One region of the Bradyrhizobium sp. I71 genome, then DNA from elsewhere that is predicted to be linked to it. Evidence: riboswitches for the same ligand, from Rfam matches in the RefSeq annotation. Region 1 holds a riboswitch; each other region holds the start of a gene.
What was found. Region 1 has a riboswitch for cobalamin ahead of FJV43_RS23495 (TonB-dependent siderophore receptor). Riboswitches for the same ligand answer to the same signal wherever they lie in the genome.

Region 1 (4,666 bases):
CGTCAGCTCCTGCACGCCGGCGCCCGGCGCATAGGCGTTCAGGATGCCGACACCGATGCCGCCCTCGTTCAGGCCGCGGGTGAGGCGCTCGAGAATGCCCGATACCTCCGCATCGGTCGCGACGTTGTCCATCCAGCGCCGATCGCGCATGGCATTGCCGAACGCCTCCAGCGAGCTCTCGGCATTGGAGCCCGTCATCGCGCCGATGCGGGCAAAGGCCCAGTTGGTGGCGGCGCCGTAGTTCAGCACGCGGCCTTTCCGCGCCTGGCGCTCGTACCAGGATGCGACCGGCAGCACGCCGGCCTCGAGATCCAGCGTCGTCGTGACGCCGTCGAACGCCTGCATGCGGTCGGCCGGGACCGACTGGCCATGCGCGTGCAGGTCGATGAAGCCGGGCGCCACCACGAGCCCGGTCGCGTCGATCACCCGCTCGGCGCCGCCGAGGCCCGTGCCGACAGCGGCGATCCTGCCACCCACCACCGCCACGTCACCAACGGCATCCATCCCGCTCGCGGGATCCACCACCCGGCCGCCGCTGATCACCAAACCGCTCATATCGTCACTCCGAAAGCTATTGCCAAAACCTCCAAAGGCCCGGCGGCCGCTTCGGAGGCGAAAGACCGGCCGCATCGCGCACCGTGCCGGCGCGCATAGATGCAGATTTTGGCGGACACGACCACCACCACTGATGCCGATCCTGCATGCTTTCATGTGAGGCCGATCAATGTCGAGAATTATTGGGACCGGAGCGCGACAACGCCGTTGCGTCAATTCGTCGGTCCAATCGACACGCGCTCGCATCCTCGCGGCATGATTTGCCCGAGCTGTGCTTCGCTTCGCACCCTTTCAAGGAAAGGGCGCAGGGAAGGCCGGGCACCGGCTGGCACCCATAAGACCCCTGCGCTGAACGAATGCACACGCAATTGCACAGGGGAGACACAGGGCAGCCGAAACCAGGCCTTCCCTGCGCGATGGTTTGACGGCCTATGCCGCGCTCTCCCCGGAGCCGAATTCCTTCTGGCCTCCGTCACCTCCGCGAAATGCACGCTACCCGCGCCGGTTGACGCGAGTGACGCGTTCGCCGAGGCTTGACCGTAGCAACGACGGCCAGGACCACACGGTTTCGCCGTACGCAGGCGATCCTGCGCCGCCAAGAGGCTTCGCAAGACAATGAGCGCCGTTCGTCTTCGCAGGAAGCGACATGCTCACGAGGTTCATCTCGCCCTGCACGCGCAAGCTCCGCCTTTAACGCCGCCCGCGTCCACCGCAACTCCCAGCCCGCGCTCGAAACGACGTACGACCGCCCCTTAGGTGGGTTGGGATGGGCGAGACATACGACAAATCCGAATTTCGGTAAAGTGGAATATTTTCGCGGGAAGGGATTGACAGGGACCCGGGCTGTTTTGCCCGACGACCATCGAGCGATGCGCGCGTCGGCCTGTCACCGTGCAACGCGCTGACCTGCATCGCGAGACAGCCAGTTGACAGCGCTTTGCAAAAAAACCTAGGGTGACTGCGACGGTTCTCCTTCGGGAGATCAATAGGGAATGCGGTGCGGGGATCCCCCAATGCCGTGGCTGCCCCCGCAACTGTAAGCGGTGAGCCTTCGCCAAACGCCACTGAGCCCACCGGCTTGGGAAGGCGGCGACAGGCAACGACCCGCGAGCCAGGAGACCTGCCGTCAGTCGTGGTCACACGCGAGCACATTGGGCGGGGTGTCCTGGTGAGTGTGGAGCTGCCTTTCTTTTGAGGCGGCGACAAGCTGCGTTCGCGGTGACGTGCCACGTTATCGCGAGTCCTGTTGATGACCTCCCAGACGATTTTCGCGCCACGGCATCGCCGTGTGTTGTTCCTTTCAGTTGCATTCTCCTGCTTCGTTTTGTCGACCGATGGCTGGGCACAGTCCGAAAGGCTAGGCCAAACACTCGACCCTGTGGTGGTGCAATCGCCGGCAAGGCCGCCGAACGCTCGCAGCACCCGCCACAGCAGCGATGCAACACGCGCCGCGCGCTCACGCCAGCAACCAACCATATCGGCCGACGCGCGCGCTCCGGCGGTTAACCCGGCAGGTCCCGTGCTCGCCGCACCGACGCTCAACCTGACCGGTGCAAGCACGGCCGGCAGCCGCCTCGGCCTGACGCGGCTGCAGACGCCGGCCAGTGTGGAGGTGATTTCAGCCGAGACCATCGCCGAACGCGGCCAGCAGAACATCCTGGACGCTGTGACGCAAAATGCGACCGGCTTCACGGCGAGCCCGGCACCTGGCAATGGCGGGGTCTCGTTCAACACCCGCGGCTTTACGGGCCTTGGTTCCGTCATGACGCTGTACGACGGCACGCAGCTCTATATCGGCGCCGGGACGGTGACCTTTCCGTTCGACACATGGTCGACCGAGCGCATCGAAGTGCTGCGCGGCCCTGCGTCGGTGATGTATGGCGCGGGCGCGGTCGGCGGCGCCATCAACATCGTTTCGAAACTGCCGCTGTGGGTTCCTCGCAACCAGGCGGAGGTCTCGCTGGACAGCAACATGACGCGGCGAATCGCCGTGGATAGCGGTGGTCCAGTTAGCAAGGACGTCGCCTATCGGATCACCGCCACCGGCAACATGTCGGACGGATGGGTTGATCGTGACAACACCTCGAACGTCGCGCTTCACGCCGTGGTCCAGATCAGGCAGAACGAAGACGTTACCTGGACGCTGTCTACGGACTACGGTGACCGAAATCCCTCACGCTACTTCGGCACGCCGCTGATCAACGGCATGCTCAATGAATCTCTCCGGTTCAAGAACTACAACGTCAGCGACAGCCACATCCGATACCAGGATAGCTGGAACCAGGCGAAGACCGAATGGCAGGTCGCCGATGGCATCTCGATCCAGAACACGCTGTACTATCTGAACTCCAAGCGGCACTGGAAGGACGTCGAAAGCTACGCCTATAATCCTGCCACCGGCCTCATCAACCGAAGCAGCTATATCGAGATTTTTCACGACCAGCAGCAGGTCGGCAATCGCATGGATGCGAAATTTCGTGGACATGTCTTCGGCATGGCCAACGAGTTCCTGGCAGGCTTTGACGTCAACAGCATCAATTTTACCCATACCAACAACTCTCCCTATGGCGGCTCGTCGTCGGTCAACCCTTACAGCTTCGTTCCAGGGGTATTTAGCAGCCCGAACCCGACAGTTCCCGGTTTCGGCAGCGTGACCAACCAATACGCGTTGTTCGCCGAGAACAGGCTGTCGGTCACCGAGCAACTGTCGTTGATTGCCGGTATCCGACAGGATGAACCGACAATCACTCGGACTGACTACGCCACGCCCACAAACAGCTTCGAAAAATCGTTCTCCTCAACAACCTGGCGCGCCGGCGCGGTCTATGCACCCATCAAGGACCTCGCATTCTATGGCCAGTATGCCACTGCGGTCGATCCGGTCGGAGGGCTGATCTCACTGTCCTCCGCAAACAAGAATTTCGATCTGGCTACCGGCCGACAGATCGAGATTGGCGTCAAGCAATCGTTCTGGGGCGGCCGCGGTGAATGGACTCTGGCCGGCTACGAGATCGTGAAAAATAATCTGCTGGCGCGCGATCCCAACATTCCTTCGCTGACCGTCCAGGTCGGCCAGCAATCATCGCGCGGCGTCGAAGCATCGGTCGGATTCCTGCTCGACTATGGCTGGCGAATCGATGCCAACATCGCGTTCCTGCGCGCGAAGTATGACGACTTCGTGCAATCGGTTGGCGGCGTAGCCGTAAACTATGCCGGCAACGTACCGGTCAACGTGCCGCAGACCGTCTCCAACATCTGGGCGACCTGGGCTTTTGCACCGAACTGGTCAGCCAATGCGGGCGTGCAGATCGTCGGCAAGACCTACGCGGACAATGCCAACACGATGACGCGCCCAGCCTACAACATCGTCAATGCCGGTGTGCAGTGGAAGCCCGATCTCAATACCACCGTGTCGTTCCGCGTCTACAATCTGTTCGATGAAGTCTACACCACGTCGGGCGGTACCACCCAGTGGCTGCTCGGCACGCCGCGCACGGTGCAAGTCGCAGTCAACGTGACGTTCTGAGCGTGGCACGCGCCCTGAAACGCACACTCCGGCGGTGGCTCTATGTCGGCCACCGCTGGGTCGGCATCGTCACCTGCCTGTTCTTCGCCATGTGGTTCATGTCCGGCGTGGTAATGATGTACGTCGCTTCTCCCGGCCTTTCCGACAACGAAAGGCTGGCAGCGCTTCCCGACATTCAATGGGAGAAGGTGGTGCTGTCGCCCGACGACGCGATGAAGGCGGCGGGCGCCACCCGTTATCCGCGCGATCTCCGGCTTTCCATGCTGGCCGACGAGCCGGTGTATCGGATCACCGGCTGGGACGGAAAACGGCAGGCGATCTCCGCGGCCGATGGCCGCGTCGTGACCGGCGTTTCCGAACGGCAGGCCCTCGCGGTCGCGCAACGTCATCCCGCGAGCAGATCGCCGCAACTGGAAGACATCGTCGATCGCGACCAATGGAGCGTCACCGCCCGTTACGATCCGCTGCGACCGCTCTACCTCATCGGGCTCGGCGATGATGCCGGCACCAAGCTCTATGTCTCCTCGCGCTCCGGCGAGATCGTGCTCGACACCAACCACACCGAGCGCGTCTGGAACTGGCTCG
Region 2 (4,666 bases), 1.4 Mb from region 1:
CGTGATAGTCGGCATCGCGCGAGGCCGCTTCGCCGCGTTCCGGCTGAATTGCGACGATCGACTGACCACATGCGATCGCGGCGAAATGGAACGCGCCGTCGCGGCAGCTCGGATCGTCTTCCGGCGCGCCCCAGGCCTGCGCGAGATCGTCCTGCAAGGATTGCGGCAGGCGCGACAGCGCAGCGCGATAATCGGCGACATTCCAGGTCAATTGCTGCGTGAGCAGCGTCTCGCCGAGCGCATGAACCGGAACAACAGCGAATCCGGCCTCAGCGAGATCGGACAACAACGCTTCGACCGAAGCCAGCGCGTCGAGACCAACGGCATGCGCGATCTGGTGCGGCCGACCGGGATAGTTCGACAGCACGATCGCCAGCCGCTTCTCGCCGGCCGGCGTCTCGGCAAGGCGCCGCCAGGCCGCGACGCGCGCGGCGACGGCCTTCACCCGCAACGCGTCGGGCGTGTGCGCCAGATGCGAGAATTGCAGATCGGGATCGCGCGTCGCGGCCGACTTGAAGCTCACCACGCCCGCGAACAGGCGGCCGTCGACTTCGGGCAGCACCACATGCATGGCGAGGTCGCCAGGCGACAGGCCGCGCAGCGAGCTCGCCCAGTCCTCGCGCCGCGCCGTGGAGAGCGCGACCTGAAACACGGGGCACGTCGCGGCATCGAACGGCGTCGTGCCGTCATCGCCGATCGCGGAGAACGCCGTTGCATTGACGATCGCGGCTGGAGCATCCTGCGCAAGATGCGCGCGGAGCCAATCCGCGACGCCGGGGGCCTTCAGGGAGGTGACGAATACGCCATACGCATCAAAGCCGCGCTCGCGCAGCGCCGCAATCAGGGCATCGACCGGTCCCGTGTCCGCAGCTGTGAGATAGGAGCGATAGAACGTCACCAGCGCGCGCGGCTTCTCCTCGGCACCCGCCGGCGCCGCAATGACGCCACGCGCGGGATCGTAAAAGCCCATCTCGGGCACGGTCATCTCGCCGACGACCGGTCCCGCGTAGAGCCCCGAGGCCAGCGCGAGCTGCGCGATCGCCGCCTGCGCCGCGACCGGACCGCCGGTGTCGCAGAGCACCTTGAGCCGCCGCAGCGTCGAGACCGGCAAGGTCGAGTACGAATCGAGCCTCGTGTCGTCGCGGCCATCGGCCGGCAGCACGGCGAGCACGACGTTGCGATCTTTCGCCACTTGCTGGAGAGCCGCGAGCCCGTAGGGCCAGTAGGACTCGCCGCCGATCAGCCGCACGAGGATGCCGCGCGCCTGCGACAGCGTGCGCTCGATATACGTGTCGACCGACAGCGGATGTCGGAGCTCGGCGAGATTGGCGAGCCGCAGCGACGGCAGGCTGCTCCGGCCGCGCCGCCAGCCGGCCGCAAACGCCGCAAGATCGGAATCCGAATACGAGAGCACCACGAGATCGGCCGGGTCCTGGCCGATGTCTCTTGGCGTCGAGGTCTCCTCGAGACCACGGCTCTCGCGGAAAACGACGTGCATCAGATACCAAGTCCTGACCTGATCGCGGCCTCGTCGATATCGCCATGCTCGCCGATCACGACGAGCTTCGACTGCCTGATACCCGCGCCCCAGGGCCTGTCGAACTGGTGGCGCACGCGCTCGCCGACGGCCTGCAGCAAGAGGCGCATTGGCTTGCCCGCGACCGCGATGTAGCCCTTGGCACGCAGCACGTTCTGCTCGCGCGCCAGACGCTGGACCGAGGCGACCAGCGCATCGATATCCGCGACCTCCGGAAGATCGATCACGACGGAGGCGAAATCGTCGTGCTCGTGCTCCTCCTCGCCGTCATGATGCGACGGGCGCGCGGCGAGATCGTTCTCGGCGGCAGCGCCAAGGCCGAGGATGACGCGCGCATCGATCGCACCGTCGGTGACGGAAAGCATCGGCACGCGGCGCGGCATCTCGGCGGCGATCGCCGCCCTGGCGGCTTCGATTCCGGCCGCGCCGGCGAGATCCGCCTTGGTCAGCAGCACGATGTCCGCGCAGGCGATCTGGTCCTCGAACACTTCCGACAGCGGCGTCTCGTGGTCGAGATTTTCGTCCGCGGCGCGCTGCGCTTCGACGGCAATCGGGTCCGGCGCGAAGCGGCCCGCCGCGACGGCCTCGGCATCGGCCAGCGCGATCACGCCGTCCACGGTGATGCGCGAGCGGATCTGCGGCCAGTCGAACGCTTTGAGCAGCGGCTTCGGCAGCGCCAGGCCCGAGGTCTCGATCAGGATGTGATCGGGCCGCACCGGGCGCGCCAGCAATTTCTCCATCGTCGGAATGAAATCGTCGGCGACGGTGCAGCAGATGCAGCCGTTGGCGAGCTCGATGATATTCTCCTCCGGACAGTTCGCATCGGCGCACGACTTCAATATCTCGCCGTCGACGCCCTCGCTGCCGAACTCGTTGACGAGCACTGCGAGCTTCTTGCCGTTCGCATTGGCGAGCAGATGCTGGATCAGCGTGGTCTTGCCGGACCCGAGAAAACCGGTGACCACCGTCACTGGAACTTTTGCGAGCGAATTCATTCGGCGGCCTCCGGCACGACGGCAATGGGGGGAATGCGGGCAAGCGACTGCTTGCGGAAGATTTCCGGCCTGCTGCGCCAGGGCACGAGGCCGTCGGGCGCAGCCGCATAGGCCGCCGCGCCTGCGACCACGTCCTGCGCATTCGTCTCCGACAGGCGGCCATAGACATAGGACCAGCGGCCGGGCGCGCTGAGCGCGACCGAGCAGCCCTGGCTGCAGGCCGACAGGCATTCGACGGGAACCACATTGACGCCCTCGGGGACGCCGGCGTCGAGGATCGCGCCATGCAGGCGCTTGCCGGGCGTCGTCTCGCCCTCGCCAAGCGTCTGGCCGGCGCGGCAGGTGATGCAGACGTGAAGTGTGACGGTCATCGCCTCTTCCAGGATAAACAGCGGGAGGCGAGAGGCACACGGACCCTGACTCGAGAGGCCGTTTCCCCGTCGCGGAACACCCCGTCCGCCGGTCCAAAACTCGTCGCGCTGGCAGGTCTCCCGGCTTGCGGAGCAGGGCTTTGCCCTTCGATCCCCGCCTTCCCGATTCCCGCGGGAATCAGTGGCTTCGGGCATCTCTCCGGTCACGGTCGCGGGGGCGGCTGCATTTTGGACCCAAATCTTGCCGATTCGGACCCTATCGCATTCCCTCTTCGCCTGTCATAGGACAGGAACCAACGCCGGGCCACCATTTGCCCGTGGCTGCCACTTGTCAAGCCGAAGGACTGGACCGATGACGCCTGAACCGGACACCCGAACGGGCGAGGAAACCGACGCCCGGCACGCCCAGAAGATGGCGAAGAAGAAGGCCGCCCGCGACAAGATCATGGCGACCAAGAGCGGCGAAAAGGGCCTGATCATCGTCCACACCGGCAGCGGCAAGGGCAAATCCTCCTCGGCGTTCGGCATGATCGTCCGCTGCGTCGCCCATGGCTTCCCCTGCGCGGTGGTGCAATTCATCAAGGGCGCCTGGGACACCGGCGAGCGGCGCCTGCTCACCGGCCATTTCGGCGATCTCTGCCAGTTCCACGCCATGGGCGAAGGCTTCACCTGGGAGACGCAGGACCGCGCCCGCGACATCGCCGCCGCGCGCGCCGGCTGGGAGAAGGCCAAGGAGCTGATCCTCGATGAGAGCTTGCGCATGGTCGTGCTCGACGAGATCAACATCGCGCTGCGCTACGATTATCTCGACATCACCGAAGTGGTCGAATTCCTTTCGACGCAAAAGCCGCCGATGACGCATGTCGTGCTCACCGGCCGCAACGCCAAGGACGAGCTGATCGAGATCGCCGATCTCGTCACCGAGATGACGCTGGTGAAGCACCCGTTCCGCTCCGGCATCAAGGCGCAAGCCGGCGTCGAGTTCTGAGTCTCTTCGGCAATGACGCGCGCATTGATGATCCAGGGAGCCGGTTCGGACGTGGGCAAGTCGCTCATCGTCGCCGGCCTTGCGCGTGCCTTCACGCGGCGGGACTTGCGCGTGCTGCCCTTCAAGCCGCAGAACATGTCGAACAACGCGGCCGTCACCGTCGACGGTGGCGAGATCGGCCGCGCCCAGGCGCTCCAGGCGCTCGCCGCCGGCGTCGAGCCGCATACCGACATGAACCCGGTGCTGCTGAAGCCCGAGACCGATGTCGGCGCGCAGGTCATCGTTCACGGCAAGCGCATCGCCACGGCGCGTGCGCGCGACTACGCCGCGATGAAGCCATCATTGATGGGCGCGGTGCTGGAGAGCTTCGAGCGGCTGAAGGCGCGCGCCGATCTCGTGCTGGTGGAAGGTGCCGGCAGCCCGGCCGAGGTGAACCTGCGCAAGGCCGACATCGCCAATATGGGCTTTGCGCGCAAGGCGGACGTGCCGGTCGTGCTGGTCGGCGACATCGACCGCGGCGGCGTGATCGCGCAGCTCGTCGGCATCAAGACGGTGATCGACGCCGACGATGCCGCGATGATCCGTGGATTTGTCATCAACAAGTTCCGCGGCGATCCCACGCTGTTCGACGACGGCTACAGACTGATCGAAGACAAGACGTCCTGGCGCGGCTTCGGCGTGCTGCCCTGGTTCGCGCGTGCCGGCGAGCTGCCGGCCGAGGATGCGCTGGGCCTGAGCGACGCGCGAAAGCCGGGCCGATGCAAGATCGCCTGCC
Region 3 (4,666 bases), 2.9 Mb from region 1:
GCCCGCACTCGCGGCGTAGCGCGACACCAGCGGCACGTCGTTGCCCGCCCAGACGCCTTCGCGGAAGACGGCCCGTGTATAGGCCATGCCGGAGCGCACCAGCAGGGCGTCGTTGATGCGATAGGAGACGCTGGTCTCCGAGCCGTAGCGGCGGGTCGGATCCAGATTGGTGTTGTAGAACAGGATCGGATTGAAATGGATCTCGTTGGCGAGGTCCATCAGATAGAGGCTGCTCTGCATCTGCAGTCCGCCTCCTCTGATGCGCAGCCCACCCTCGATGTCCTGCGAGGTCTGGGTCTTGAGCTGGAACGTCTGCGGGAGCGGATTGAAGAACGGGTCGAATGAAGGGCCCGACGACACCCGCTCGTCGACATCAGGCGTGCGGAAGGCGCGCGCAACCCGGCCGAACAGCGCGACGGTGTCATTGAGGCGATGCTCCGCACCGAGGTGCAGCGCATATTGCGTCTCGTCGCTCCCGAGCGGGAGCGCGCCGATGTCGGCGTTGAACGGAGCCGCCGGGTCGAAATTGTCACGCGCCGAGAGATTGGTGTTCTGCACCCGGGCGCCGTAGGAGATATCGGTCGCTGGCGCGACGCCGAGCGTGTGCTGGACATAGCCCGCAACCGTCCGCTGCCTGAGATCGTAATTGTGCCAGGGAGCGAGACCCTGGCCGGCGCCGCGGTTCTGCTGAAAGCTCGCATCGTAGTAGTCGACGCCGGTCAGCAGCTGCGACGGCATTCCGAGCAGAAGGCTCTTCACGCTGAGCCGCGGCGTGATCGACCATGTCGCAAGGTCAGCATCGACATAGGTCGACGTGAAGAAAGCCGGGACCGGCGCCGGGCTCGAGAAGAACGCACTCTGCTGCTTCTTGTCGCGCACGCCGCCGTCGACGATGAGATCGACGCCGTTGACAAGGGTTTTCGTGAAGCCCGCGGTCGCGCCAAAACCCTGCTGATTGGCGTAGTTGAAGGGCGTGCTGGTCCCTCGCCGGCTGGTCGCGAGCTCGTCGACGCCGATGGAGGGATCGACGGTACGGCCGCCCGGCAGTCGCAGCTCCTGATTGTCAGCGGTGACGGTCAGGAAGGCGGTCAGGCCCGGCGTCGTGTAGTTCAGATTGCCGACGCCATTCTCCTGGGAGTAGCGATTGTTGTCGCGATAGCCGTCGGTCCTGACGGCATTGCCGTAGAACGAGGTCGACCACGGACCGGAATTGATCGCGGCCGAGACGTTGCCGAGCCTGGTATTGAACGAGCCGAAACCGGCCTCGATGCGCGCGGTCACGGGCGGGCCGCCGACGCCGTTCTTGGTGACGATGTTGATGACGCCGCCGACCGCATTGTCGCCATACAGCACCGCACCGGAATTGCCGCGCGTGATCTCGATGCGCTCGATGGCATTGAGCGGGATGGTGGAGAGGTCCACCTGCGCCATATCGATGTCGTTCAGCCGCCGTCCGTTGACCAGCACCAGCGTGTTGGCCGTGGCGAAGGCACCGAAGCCGCGGAGGTCGACACTGGTCTTGGCACCGATCTGGCCGCCATAGAACGTCGTGATCTGGGCGCCCGGCACTTGCGTCGCGATGATCTCGGCCAGCGTCTGCGACGGCGCATGAGCGATGTCCGCAGCCGTAATGACGGTCGTAGCCGCGCCGACGATACCGCCATTGCCGGCGGCGGCCTCGTTGCCCGAGCCGGACGAGCCGGTCCCACTCCGCGCCCCGTCCGGCGCCGCTCGGCGCCGCCCCGCCTCGCCATCGCCGATCGCCCTGGCACGCGTACGGTTCTGATCGTCGGATCTGGTCACTTCGACCGGCGGCAGCTGCTCGGCGACGGACTGCTGGGCGTGGGCGATGGAGAGATCGAGCGAATACAGCGAAACAGCCGCAACGATGCCGGCGCGGCAGCGCCTGGCGGCAGTGACAATACGGGACACAATTATAACCTCGGCATGACGTCAGTGGCACGTCACAGCGAACGAGGCCTTACGGCGGAGCGATCGATGGCTCCGGCAAAGCTAATGTCTGTACTCCCCGACCGACATCTTCGCGTGTGACCACGGCTGACGGCAGGTCTCCTGGCTCGCGGGTCGTTACCTCTGCGTCGCCTTCCCAGGACCGAGATTCCCAGTGGCATAGGACGAGAGATTCACCGCTTACAGTTGCGGGGGCAGCCATGGCATTGAGAAGATCCCGACCATGGGACATCTCGCACCACGTTCCCTTTTGATCTCCATGAGGAGAACCGTCAGCGGCCAATCTACGGGGCGTCCAGGCCGGGAGTCAATCGACCGCTGGCATCTTGGCGCAGACGCGATCGGCCGGCTCCACAACGAATCGAGCAATGCCCTGCGCCGCCTACGTTCGCCCCCGCGGGCGCTGGGCCTGAGCCCAGGCGACAGCGACATCCCGCGGCGGAGCGTCGAGGCGCTTGATCGGCGTCAGTTCGCCGGACGCCGAGACGATCGCGGTCTCTTCGCGCCGGCAGCGCGTGCAGACGAAACGGACCTCATGCGGGGATGCCGACCAGCTTGAACGTTTCACGTTGGCGGCCATCGGCCAGGCATCGCAATGCGAGCACGATACCAGGAACCGGCCAGGATCGAGCATACCCATTCCATTGGACTCCGCGTCCTGCCCACTGCTTCCAATGACTATCCTATGTGAATCGTTCCGGTGCCTCGGCACCGTCAACGCCACGTTCGCTGGACGCCTGCGCGCTGCTCGCCGTTCCCACGAGACCTCCGGCGTTGTCGATTTCAAGGCTTGCGAATTTCATCCGATGTCCCCCTGCTCCGACCAACCCTATCAGGTCGAGACGGCGAGGACGATGGGGAGCCGCGCCTCGCAAGGCAGAAGGTAATCCGTTCAGCGAGCCCCCTTGAGGGTGCAGGATGTCGTGCAGGTGACCGTGGTGCCGCGATCGCACGATCTGCAGGCGTTGACGCACTGGTTCATGTCGCGTGGATTGTAGCTGCTGTAGTTTCGTATCGGACAGCTCGGCGTCGTCGAGCCGGTGATGTCCCGCTCCTGGTCGCAGGCCGCCGTCATGAGCGCGAATATGATCACGGCAACGAGGCGCATGGGACTTGCCCTGTCAGGCACAGCACGATGACACTCGCGAGGTGCGCTGCATTGCAACGAACCCCGGCCTTCCCACCACGAGCCACCGCCGATCGGCGATGCCCGCGTGCTGCGAGAATGCGCGCTAAATGTTAAGAACGGATTTCAGCCGGCCTCAGGCCGCAGCCGTGGTCGCGATCGCCTGCCGAATATCCACCGCCAGCTGGCGATACTGTTCCCCGAGCCTCAGATAGAACTCGCGCTTGGTGCTGTCGGTGGCGAGCTTGGCGATCAGTTCGCATTCGGCGGTGAGCGTCTCGAACCGTTCCAACCTGTCCTGAAGTTCTGTCATCGGCGTGTCCCCGTCAAACGCCACAAGGACAGCTAACCTAAATCCGGGAAATAGGTCACGGCGAACATCGTTATGGGGTAGCATCAATTATTCCGCGGCAGCCTATTTCTGCTCGAGTCGCCAGGCGCCGTCCCAAGCGGCATCCGGCGGATTGGCCGCGAACTGCGCGATGCGGCCGAGCATCGTGCGCGAGGGACCGTCGCCGGGGACCGCCTCGAGCGCCGCGTTGAAGGCAGCACGTGCGTCGTCGAAGCGCCGGGCACGATACGCGGCGAGACCATCGACGTAGTGCGTGCGCAGGCTGACTTGCGCATCGGTGAGTGCGCCCGGTCGCGCCATCACCTCGAAGATCGCCTGCGGCGCGCTTTGGCCCGCGACCGCAAGACGGTCGATCTCGCGCAATTCGAGGCGAGATCCAATCGCGTCCGCAGTCGCCTGCGAGACCAGGATGCGGGTGCCGTAGACCTTGTTGACGGCCTCCAGCCGCGAGGCGAGATTCACGGCGTCGCCCATCACGGTAAAGCTCATCATCAGCTCGGAGCCGATGCTGCCGGTCAGGACCTCGCCGGTGGCGATGCCGATCCGCAGATCGCACGGCGCGGGCATGGCGCGGATACCGAGCAGATCGGGCAGCTGCTTCTGCAGCGCGGGCACCTGGTCGGCCATCTCGATGGCGGCAAGGCCGGCGAGCAGGGCCTGCGCGTCCTCTTCGACGAAGGGCGGTCCCCAATAGGACATGATGGCGTCGCCGATGTATTTGTCGATGACGCCGCGATTGCTCCTGATGGGGCCGGACATCAAGGTGAAATAGTGGTTCATCACCTTGACGAGGCCACGCGGGGTCATGCCCTCGCTCATGGAGGTGAAGCCGCTCATGTCGCAGAACATGATGGTCATGACCCGGCGCTCGCCGTCGATGGCGACCTCCGGCCGCTCGATCAGTCCCTGCACCACCTTGGGGTCGATGTAGCGGCCAAAGGTCTCCCGGATGCGCTCGTTGTGCCGCAACTGCTCGATCATGCGATTGAAGGCCGCGGCGAGTTCGCCGATCTCGTCCTGCGTCGAGACGGCGATGGGCTTGTCGAACCGGCCCGCCTCGACCTCGCGGGCGCCGGCCAGCAGCAGCCGTACCGGACGCGTGATGCCGCTGGACACCAGCAGCGCAAAGGCAAATCCGACGATTGCCGCGAGCAATGTCACGACACCCGAAACGATGATCGTCTGATGCTGGCGGCTGATCACCTGCGACGTCGAGA
Region 4 (4,666 bases), 1.4 Mb from region 1:
GGTGATGCTCGACGGCGGCACGGCGTTCCAGTCGCTCGATCCGGAGCGTCTGCATATCTGGTGGGGCGCCTATCTCGGCATGCCCGATCAGATCATCATGTCCGGCGCGCTGGCCGAGGTCGGTCCGCACATCGTGATCGCGCGGCAGGAAGCGCGCGAGCGGCACGGCTGGATCATGGACAGCTATCTTCTCAAGCGCAGGGCGTAAGCGAGGCAGCATGCTCCCCGAATGGGTCCACCGGAAATGCCCCGAGATCTCCGCACATCATCGCGATGCGGCGATCGCGCGGCAGGCGCAGCTGACCAAGCCGACCGGCGCGCTCGGCCGGCTCGAGCAGCTCGCGATCGAGCTTGCGGGCTTGCAGGCGACCGAAGAGCCGCGCGCCTTGCGGGTGCCGATCATCATCTTCGCCGGCGATCACGGCATCGTCGCGCAGGGCGTGTCGGCCTATCCGCAAGCCGTGACGATTGCGATGATGGCGAATTTTGCCTCCGGCGGCGCGGCAATCTCGGTGCTGGCGCGCGAGCTGGGTTCGAGCCTGGAGGTGGTCGACGCCGGCACGCTGGCCCGGGAGCAGATGGCGGGCGTCGTCACCGACAAGCCGCGCAACGGCACGCGCGACTTCAGCGTCGAGGCTGCGCTGACGCCCGCGGACCTCGCCTTTGCCTTCGAGGCCGGCCAGCGTGCGGTGGTGCGCGCCGAGGCCGGTCGGCCAGATCTCCTGATCCTCGGCGAGATGGGCATCGGCAACACCACGACATCCGCGGCGATCGCGGCGAGCCTGCTTGGTGTGAGCGCCGCGGAGATCGCGGGCAGCGGCACCGGCGTCGATGCGGCCGGCCGCGCGCACAAGGCACGGGTGATCGATGCGGCGATCGCCCGCCACGGCGTCGCCGGAGCGTCGGTCGAGCAGATCCTGTGCGCCGTCGGCGGCCTCGAGATCGCGGCGATCTCAGGCGCGATCATTGCGGCCGCGCAAGCCCGCATTCCGGTGTTGATCGACGGCTTCATCGTGTCCGTCGCGGCGCTGGCGGCGGCGCGTCTCAATCCGTCCTGCCAGCCGTTCCAGCTCGCCTCGCATCAATCGGCGGAGCAGGGGCATCGGCTGGTGCTGCGCGCGCTGAACGTGCAGCCGCTGATCAGCCTCGATCTCAGGCTCGGGGAGGGATCGGGGGCGGCCATCGCGCTGCCGCTGGTCCGCGCGGCCTGCGCGCTTCACAACGGTATGACGACCTTCGCGCAGGCCAACGTGCCGGATCGCCAGGCCTGATGCGGCTCAAGCCACGCGCTGGTTGACGGAGACGACACGCCAGCCCGCCGCGAGCCGGTCGATCCGGGTCAGCGACAGCGGATCGATCACGAAGCGCAAGGCGGCTTGCGGCGTCAGGTCCAGTGCAATGCAGAGCGCGGCGCGGATGGTGCCGGAATGCACGACGAGCGTTGCCGATCCGGCCCCGATCCGCGACAGTCCCAGCCGGACGCGGGCGATCTGATCCGCAAAGCTTTCGCCGTTCGGCGGCCGTCCGTGCGCCGGATCGTGCCAGAACTGCGCGTAAGTCTCGCCACCGGTCGCGGCGAGCTCGTCATGCCGGCGGCCGGTCCAGTCGCCGAAATCCTGCTCGCGGAATTCGCTGACCAATTCCGGTTCGAACCCCAGTGCGCGCGCGGTCTCGACGGTGCGCCGCGACGGGCTGGCATAGCTGGTGGCATCCGGCGGCAAATGCCGCCGCAGAGCCGCCAACGCTGCGTGATCGCCGAGATCCGCCCGCGCATCAGTAGCATGGATCGTCCCCGCCACGCCCTCGACGGTCGCATGCCGTACCAGCCAGAGGAAGGTCTCGCCTTCCATGCTCATCTCCAGGGAAGTTGGTCGCTGTGGCCACAACGCCGCAACTGGCGCATTGACTCTGTCATGATGGTAATCCTAGATGATCGCGACGGTTTCCCCGAGAGGGAATGAAAAGGGAATGCGGTGCGGGGAAACTTGTCCCCAATGCCGCGGCTGCCCCCGCAACTGTAAGCGGTGAATCCTTCGTCAGAAGCCACTGGGTCCTCGGTCCCGGGAAGGCGACGAAGCGGTCACGACCCGCGAGCCAGGAGACCTGCCGTCAGCCGTGGTCACACGCGAAGATGTCGGTCGGGGAGTACAGACATTCGGCTTCATCGGACGGCCCGAAAGGCCAACAGATGAGACCTCGTTCGCTGTGACGTGCCACTGACGTCATACCGAGGTTTCGTATCGTGTCTTCCATCTGTATCTTACGGCCGAGCCGCTTCCTGCTCGCCTCCGCTACGCTCACGTCGTTTGTCATCGCTGATATCCCTGCCGCCCTGGCGCAGCAGGTCCGCGAACCCCTGCCGCCGGTCGAGGTCTCGCCTGCCGAAACCGGCAGGCAAGCCAAGCCGGCCGGCCGTGAAGCGCAGCGCGCGCGCCGTGCAGCCGCGCGCCGGCCAGCGACCGCATCGGCTCCGCCCAAGCCGAGCGCGCCGGCTGCGACAGCGCAGACGCCGCTCAACAGCAATGTGGTGGCCGAAAGCGCCTCGCGGCTCGGCCTGACGGTGCGCGAAACGCCGGCGACGGTCGAGGTAATCTCGGCCGAGACCATGCGCGAGCAGGGTTATCGGACGGTCTCGGAGGTGGCGCAGGGTGCCGTCGGCGTCACCTCCGGCGATAATCCGGCCGAGCCCGCGGCGTTCTCCATGCGTGGCTTCACCAACAGCCAGATCAATACGCTCTACAACGGCATCAAGATCGGCCCGCAGAACATGACCTCGCGGATCACCGACACCGCCAATCTGCAGGCCGTGGAGTTTCTCAAAGGCCCGGCCTCGCTGATGTCAGGTGAGGGTGCCGCCGGCGGCGCCATCAACTTCGTCACCAAGCAGCCCCACACCGGACCGATCCGCAACGAAGCCGAGTTCTCCTGGGACTCGCTCAACTCATTCCGCGCGCATTACGGCTCGGGCGGCAGCACCAATGTGCAGGGCCTCGACTATCGCTTCGACATCAGCCGCTCCGCCCTCAACGGTTTTGCCGACGACACCAACATCAAGACGTTCGGCACGTCCGGCCAGCTCGACTACCGCATCTCCGATAGTCTCAAGATCTGGGGCGCGCTCGAGTACCGCGAGGACCGCTCCAAGGCCTATTGGGGCGCGCCGCTGGTGCCGGTCGCTTTCAGCGGCTCGCATGCAACGACGGGGATCGTCTCCGGCAATTACGTCTCGAACTACAACGGGACCAATCTCGGTGCCGTCACCATCGACGACCGCACCTTCAACACCAACTACAACGTCCTTGATAACCGCAACGTCGCCCAGGAAGTGTGGCTGCGCGGCGGCTTCGAGCTGAAATTGGCGCCTGACCTGACGCTGAAGAGCCAGGCCTATGGCTATGGCGCAGAGCGGAGCTGGTTCAACAACGAGATCGAGGCGTTCAATTCCACCACGAACCTGGTCGATCGCGAGCGCTTCTATGTCGCGCACAGCCAGCGCCAGGTCGGCAACATCACCGATTTGATCTGGGACACGAATATCGCAGGCTTCGACAACCGGCTGGTCACGACCTTGTCGACAAGCTATCTCGATTTCGTCAGGCCGGGCGCGGCAAACTTTCCAGGCGATTCCGTTTCGCTGGTCGATCCCAATCGCGGCTACTACGGCCTGCTCACGACCCAGCAGCAGGCCGCGCGCATCGATAACGAAGCGCTCTCGTTCGAGGACCGGCTGAAGCTCACGCGCAGCTTCGCGCTGGTCGGCGGCCTCCGCGTCGAGCATATCGGGCTCGACCGCAATTCGACCAACGTGAGCGGGCAGGAGAAGGCAGGCTTTCCGTTCACGAAAGACTGGGCGCCGGTGACGGGCCGCATCGGCTACACCTGGGAGGCCGTTCCCGGCCTGACCTTCTTCAGCCAGTACGCCACCGGCGCCGACATCGCCGCCAACAACATCTTCCTGCTCGCACCCACCCAGCCGCTCGACCTGACGACCGCGCGCACCTACGAGACCGGCGTCAAGCATCTGTTCTGGGACAACAGGGCGGAATGGTCGTTCTCGGCCTACGACATCCTGCGCAAGAACGTCTACGCGGCGGCCGGCGGCATGCAGCTCAACATTGCGGGCCGACAGGAGTCGAAGGGCGTCGAGCTTGCCGCGGCGGTGCGGCCGATCGAGCCGCTTCGGCTGTGGGGCAACATCGCCTATGTCGACGCTCGTTATGCCGACTACGATTTCGTCGGCGGCTCGTTCTCCGGCAACACGCCGCCGAACGTGCCGCGTATCGTGGCCAATGCCGGCGCGTCGTATCGGTTCTTCACGCCCTGGCCGGTGGAGCTCGGCATCACCGGCCGTCATGTGGGCGACCGCTACAACACCGATGCCAACGTCGTGACGATGAAGGCGTACACGGTGGCCGACGTCTATGCCTTTGTCGATATCCCCAAGACGGTGTTCAATGCGGTGGACCGGGCCCGCCTGACCTTCCGCATCCGCAACATCACCGACAAGCGCTATGCGATCTGGGGCGATCCGTTCTACCCTGACCAGATCCTGCTGGGCGCGCCGCGCACCTACGAGATCTCGGCCGCGTTCAAATGGTAGGACGCTGAAGGCATGATGGGCGCGATCGTCCTCTCGCACCGCTGGCTCGGGATCGCGTTCTGCCTC

Region 2: linked by a shared signal. The riboswitch ahead of FJV43_RS30050 (DUF1636 domain-containing protein) and the one ahead of FJV43_RS23495 (TonB-dependent siderophore receptor) in region 1 are both predicted to bind cobalamin.
Region 3: linked by a shared signal. The riboswitch ahead of FJV43_RS36870 (TonB-dependent receptor) and the one ahead of FJV43_RS23495 (TonB-dependent siderophore receptor) in region 1 are both predicted to bind cobalamin.
Region 4: linked by a shared signal. The riboswitch ahead of FJV43_RS30135 (TonB-dependent receptor) and the one ahead of FJV43_RS23495 (TonB-dependent siderophore receptor) in region 1 are both predicted to bind cobalamin.

What each region holds. Positions count from the first base shown of each region.
Region 1 is NZ_CP059398.1:4,858,488-4,863,153, reverse strand. It holds gene FJV43_RS23500 (amidohydrolase family protein) at 1-555, opposite strand, end outside; cobalamin riboswitch at 1,503-1,698, shown strand; gene FJV43_RS23495 (TonB-dependent siderophore receptor) at 1,805-4,081, shown strand; gene FJV43_RS23490 (PepSY domain-containing protein) at 4,084-4,666, shown strand, end outside.
Region 2 is NZ_CP059398.1:6,284,584-6,289,249, reverse strand. It holds gene cobN (cobaltochelatase subunit CobN) at 1-1,498, opposite strand, end outside; gene cobW (cobalamin biosynthesis protein CobW) at 1,498-2,532, opposite strand; gene FJV43_RS30050 (DUF1636 domain-containing protein) at 2,529-2,903, opposite strand; cobalamin riboswitch at 2,996-3,216, opposite strand; gene cobO (cob(I)yrinic acid a,c-diamide adenosyltransferase) at 3,256-3,891, shown strand; gene FJV43_RS30040 (cobyric acid synthase) at 3,904-4,666, shown strand, end outside.
Region 3 is NZ_CP059398.1:7,773,919-7,778,584, forward strand. It holds gene FJV43_RS36870 (TonB-dependent receptor) at 1-1,932, opposite strand, end outside; cobalamin riboswitch at 2,046-2,260, opposite strand; gene FJV43_RS36875 (hypothetical protein) at 2,354-2,611, opposite strand; gene FJV43_RS36880 (hypothetical protein) at 2,864-3,079, opposite strand; gene FJV43_RS36885 (hypothetical protein) at 3,234-3,410, opposite strand; gene FJV43_RS36890 (adenylate/guanylate cyclase domain-containing protein) at 3,513-4,666, opposite strand, start outside.
Region 4 is NZ_CP059398.1:6,300,906-6,305,571, forward strand. It holds gene cobF (precorrin-6A synthase (deacetylating)) at 1-208, shown strand, start outside; gene cobT (nicotinate-nucleotide--dimethylbenzimidazole phosphoribosyltransferase) at 219-1,271, shown strand; gene FJV43_RS30130 (histidine phosphatase family protein) at 1,278-1,850, opposite strand; cobalamin riboswitch at 1,923-2,126, shown strand; gene FJV43_RS30135 (TonB-dependent receptor) at 2,243-4,600, shown strand; gene FJV43_RS30140 (PepSY domain-containing protein) at 4,613-4,666, shown strand, end outside.